DNA from 2 places in the Pelorhabdus sp. sgz311002 genome. Region 1 is predicted to be linked to the other one. Evidence: riboswitches for the same ligand, from Rfam matches in the RefSeq annotation. Region 1 holds a riboswitch; the other holds the start of a gene.
The links. A riboswitch is a leader RNA that binds a small molecule or an ion and turns the genes downstream of it on or off. The one in region 1 is predicted to bind lysine.

Region 1 (2,398 bases):
TGTGCACCAGCATCATGAAGAACGAGTAAATCGCCAATATCAATTTTGGGTAAAGCTCGGTCAATAGCAAATTTATCATTATTCTCACATAATGAGCCTGTTACGTCATAGATGTGGTCAAGCGGAGCTGTTTCTTTGCCAACGACAGTAATATGATGGTAAGAACCGTACAGAGCCGGACGCATCAAGTTGGCCATGCAAGCATCTAAGCCAATATAATTTTTGTAAATTTCCTTTTTATGAATCGCTGTTGTCACTAAGTAGCCATAAGGACCTGTGATCATACGACCGCACTCCATAGCAATCTTTAATGGTGCTAAGCCGTTCGCTACGATTTTAGCTTCATAAGCCTTTTTCACTTCCTGGCCTAAATATTCTAAATCGATCGCCTGCTGTTCCGGTTTATAAGGAATCCCGACACCGCCGCCTAAATTAACAAACTCAAGGGAAATGCCCAATTTTTCTTTTAGTTCGACAGCTAAGTCAAACATCATATTCGCTGTACCAATCAAGCCAGACGGATCTAATTCATTTGAGCAAACCATCGTATGAAGGCCAAACCGTTTTACGCCTTTTTCCTGCATGCGTTTATAGGCTGTAAACAGCTGTTCTTTCGTCAAGCCATATTTCGCTTCTTCGGGATAACCGATAATGGTATTACCGCCGCTTTCCATAAGCGGTCCCGGATTGTAACGAAAACAAATGATTTCAGGAATTGATGCTACTTTTTCTAAAAAGTCAATATGAGTAATATCATCAAGATTAATAATAGCGCCAAGTTCACGAGCTTTGCGAAATTCCGCCGGCGGCGTATCATTAGAGGTGAAAATAATGTCTTCGCCTGATAAACCAACGCGTTCTGATAAAACAAGCTCAGCCATAGAGCTGCAGTCGGCGCCAACGCCTTCTTCTTTTAAAAGAGCCATAATATGGGGATTCGGCGCCGCTTTGACGGCAAAGTATTCTTTAAAAGCTGGGGCCCAGGAAAAGGCCTGTAAAAATCGACGTACATTGGCGCGAATCGCCGCTTCATCATAAATGTGAAAAGGCGTAGGATACTGATTTACAATCGCTTCTAGTTGTTCGCGAGAAAAGGGCAGTGTTTTTTCTGACATGAATGATCCTCCTAGCGGGATATACCCAAAATAATATAGCGGTCGCTGAGAACTCCCCGCAACCGCCTAGTATAAACTTAAGCTTTGCAAGATAGCACTCCATCCGGTCTTGGATGACAGTTTGACTCCTCTTCAAAGCCAAACCAGCAAAAACCCCAGCCAGGGATTTTCACTTCGGCGGAAATGCCTTTCTGCTCCGTCATCGCCGGCCCGCTCAAAAGCATACTCTTCATTTTCCGCTCCTCTATCATAGCATCATTATTGAATTGTTTTGGCCCTAGTATAAGTTCTTTTACCTCATACTGTCAACTCTTTTTCCGTATTTTTTCATCGAAAGGTTACATTTATTTGCTATCCGAGCCTTTTTTGTCTTCCCAATAGTCAATGGATGTCTTTTCGCCATCACTAATAAAATGATGCTCTACCATAAAATTTAGTAAACCAGCCATGGTTTCGCGGCTTAAAACATGCTCTAGACGACAGGCGTCTTCTTCGGCAACAGCGGGAGCCACGCCCAGCGTATCTTTTAAAAAGCTGGTAAGAATCTTATGGCGATTGGCAATACATAATGCCAGCTCGGCGCCACGTTCGGTAAGACGAATCGGCTTATAAGGCAAATAGAAAATCAAGCCGTGCTTGGCTAAATTTTGCAACGCACCTGTTACGCTGGCCATTCGAACTTTCATCTTTACAGCAATATCTTTAACACGAACCTCTTGGCCATCTAGGCCTAGCCCGTAAATGGTTTCCAAATAATTCTCCATACTAGGAGTCAGTGCCAATTTCACAGAGCTCTCTCCCATCTTTATATAGCTGATAATCATTCTCTCTTTAAACATATTTCTTTATTATAGGCAGAAATAGTACCACTGTCAAAGGAAAAGGTAAAATCAAATGAAGTTGATAGCTTGCAAAAAAACAAGAAAAAAGAAAATATTTTTGTATATTTCCCATTAATAATCCGAGAAAAACAAATTTGACCTTTTGGCTAATTAGACTTTTACTGACCTTTAGTTTATACTAAAGCCATAAAGAAAAAGCAATCAATTAAGGAGGTTGATCTTATGTTTGACATGGTTCCTTTCAAAAAAACAGCAATGCCAACAAAACGCGGCGACTATTTCAGCAATTTCCTTGACAACTTCTTTGATGAAGATTTCTTTGCTCCCTTCAATCAATTTGGCACTTCCTTCCGAGTTGACTTAAAGGAAACGCCAGAAGCTTATCAGATCGAAGCCGATCTTCCCGGTATCGACAAAGAAGCAATCCAGCTTGAATACAAA
Region 2 (2,398 bases), on a different contig from region 1:
TATTCGCTTCAACCGAACGATGATTCATGACAGCTTCCACCTGATTCGTTAATTCTTCGATGCCTTCTTTACCAGCACCAGATACGGCTTGATAGGTAGAAACAACAATCCGTTTAATTTTCACGCGGTCATAAATTGGTTTTAAAGCCATAAGCATGATGATCGTTGAGCAATTCGGATTGGCAATAATACCTTTATGTTCTTTAATCGCTTCAGGATTCACTTCCGGCACAATTAAAGGAACCTCAGGATCCATACGGAAAGCACTGGAATTATCAATCACAACGGCACCGCTTTTTACCGCAGCAGGCGCAAAAGTTTTGCTGGCTGAACCACCGGCAAAAAGAGCAATATCAATCCCTTTAAAGGAATCTTCCGTTGCTTCTTCCACAATATAAGTTTTCCCCATAAAATCAATTTTCGTACCGGCTGAACGTTTGGAGGCCAACAATTTTAATTCATTAAATGGAAATTTACGTTCTTCAATCAGCGTTAAAAACTCTTTACCGACGGCACCTGTAGCTCCTAAAATAGCAACATTTGGTTTTTTCATCATATCCACACTCCAACTCATAAAAATTTAGAATTATTTGATAAGAATTAGTCCAAAATATTTTCTAAGCCAAAAGTTAAGCCAGATGTAGTAAGCACTTTCTTACAAGCCAACGTAACGCCAGGCATAAAAGACTCGCGTGAAATACTATCGTGTCGCAGCGTCAAGGTTTGCCCTAAACCGCCGAAAATAACTTCCTGATGAGCTACATAGCCTGGCAAGCGAACACTGTGCAACGGAATTCCCGCAAGCTGACCGCCGCGGCTACCAGGAATTTTCTCTACCTCATTGGGGTGACCTTGTTTCATTTCTCCTCTGACTTCAGCAATCAGCTCAGCAGTGCGAAGCGCTGTACCTGAAGGAGCATCCAGTTTCTGATCATGGTGTAGTTCAATAATTTCTACATGAGGCATATATTTCGCCGCCTGCACCGAAAGCTTCATAAGTAAAATGGCGCCAATCGCAAAGTTTGGTGCTATCAAAGCATTCACACCTGTTTTTTTGCAAAGCGCGCGTACTTCCTGTACATCATCAGTAGAAAATCCTGTTGTCCCAACAACAGGTGCAACCCCATTATTCAAAGCCAAACGAATATTGGGCATCACGGCGTCAGGGTTCGTAAAATCAACCATAACGGAAGCTTTCCCTTGCTGCAAAGCTTCGGCTAAATCGGCAACAATGGGGACATTGAGCTTTCCTAAACCTACAATTTCACCAATATCTTTGCCTGCATGATGTTTATCGACTGCTCCGACCAATTCCAAAGATTCATCTCTCACAACAGCCTTTACAACCTCTTGGCCCATGCGGCCGCAAGCGCCGCTGACTAATACGGTAATCTTCTCCATGATGAAACCTCCTAAAATAAAATCAAAATAAAAACAGCCGGCTTTCAATTCACCGGCTGATAATTCTAGAAGCGCATAGAAGTAAAAAGTAAATTCCTTCAAAGGTTTTCTTCTTACATCAAATGAGATAGCGCTCCACCAAGCTTATCATTGGTGACAGTCTTATACCTATTTGGCACAAAACCAGTATAATAACCTAGCAGTTACTTATACTTCGGCAGTTAACCCTTTTCTTCCAGATCATCAACGCTACTCTTCCTGAAAGTACTCTTGTTACCTGCACCTCTATATCATAAAGATTCACAAATATGAAATTAGTAACAGTTTACACCATTCTCCTAATAGCTGTCAATGAAAATTACCAACTTTTTTGTCTTTATCAAATTTATTAACAGCGTATCACGATTGACCAATCGCGTGAGTATTCACCTCACTAGCCCCATTTTGTGTAAAAATCGAGCTTGCTTGTGATATTTTAGTTCCCGTAGTACGAACCATAGCCAAAATTTTCCCTTGCGTAATCTTTTCTTCATAATCTTTGCTGGCTTCTGCCGGAATACCATAATCAATTAAACCGCCAGCAATCCCGCCAGCTACAGCACCACTTAGAGCTGCCGCAATCGGACCGGCAGCGGCAATCGGACCAATACCGGGAATTGCCAAGGCGCCTGCGCCAACTAGCAACCCGCCAATGCCGCCAAGCGTACCGCCAGCCAAAGCCCCGTCCGTTACATCGTCATTATAAAAATCAGTCGATTCGGCGCCTTCGGCTTGCTGTTTAGCCACAATGTTAATTTCTTCTGTCGTAAATCCTTGTTGACGAAGCTGATTTACAGCCTGTTCTGCCTGGTTTTTCTGTTCAAATGAAGCAACAACCATCGTTACAGAACTGCCTGCTCCCATAGAGCCGCTTACCTGATTTCCCGATTGTGAAGATTTCGCATTAGAAACTTCTGTAGCAAGGGGCGCGCCAGATTCTATCTGACTTGGCTGATTC

Region 2: it holds a riboswitch for lysine, as region 1 does, so the genes downstream of both, dapB (4-hydroxy-tetrahydrodipicolinate reductase) here and AC0NJP_RS10695 (diaminopimelate decarboxylase family protein) in region 1, are expected to answer to the same signal.

What each region holds. Positions count from the first base shown of each region.
Region 1 is NZ_JBWBCL010000006.1:49,663-52,060, forward strand. It holds gene AC0NJP_RS10695 (diaminopimelate decarboxylase family protein) at 1-1,115, opposite strand, end outside; lysine riboswitch at 1,200-1,370, opposite strand; gene AC0NJP_RS10700 (metal-dependent transcriptional regulator) at 1,460-1,903, opposite strand; gene hsp18 (heat shock protein Hsp18) at 2,180-2,398, shown strand, end outside.
Region 2 is NZ_JBWBCL010000001.1:701,738-704,135, forward strand. It holds gene AC0NJP_RS03560 (aspartate-semialdehyde dehydrogenase) at 1-553, opposite strand, end outside; gene dapB (4-hydroxy-tetrahydrodipicolinate reductase) at 601-1,401, opposite strand; lysine riboswitch at 1,522-1,697, opposite strand; gene AC0NJP_RS03570 (general stress protein) at 1,801-2,398, opposite strand, start outside.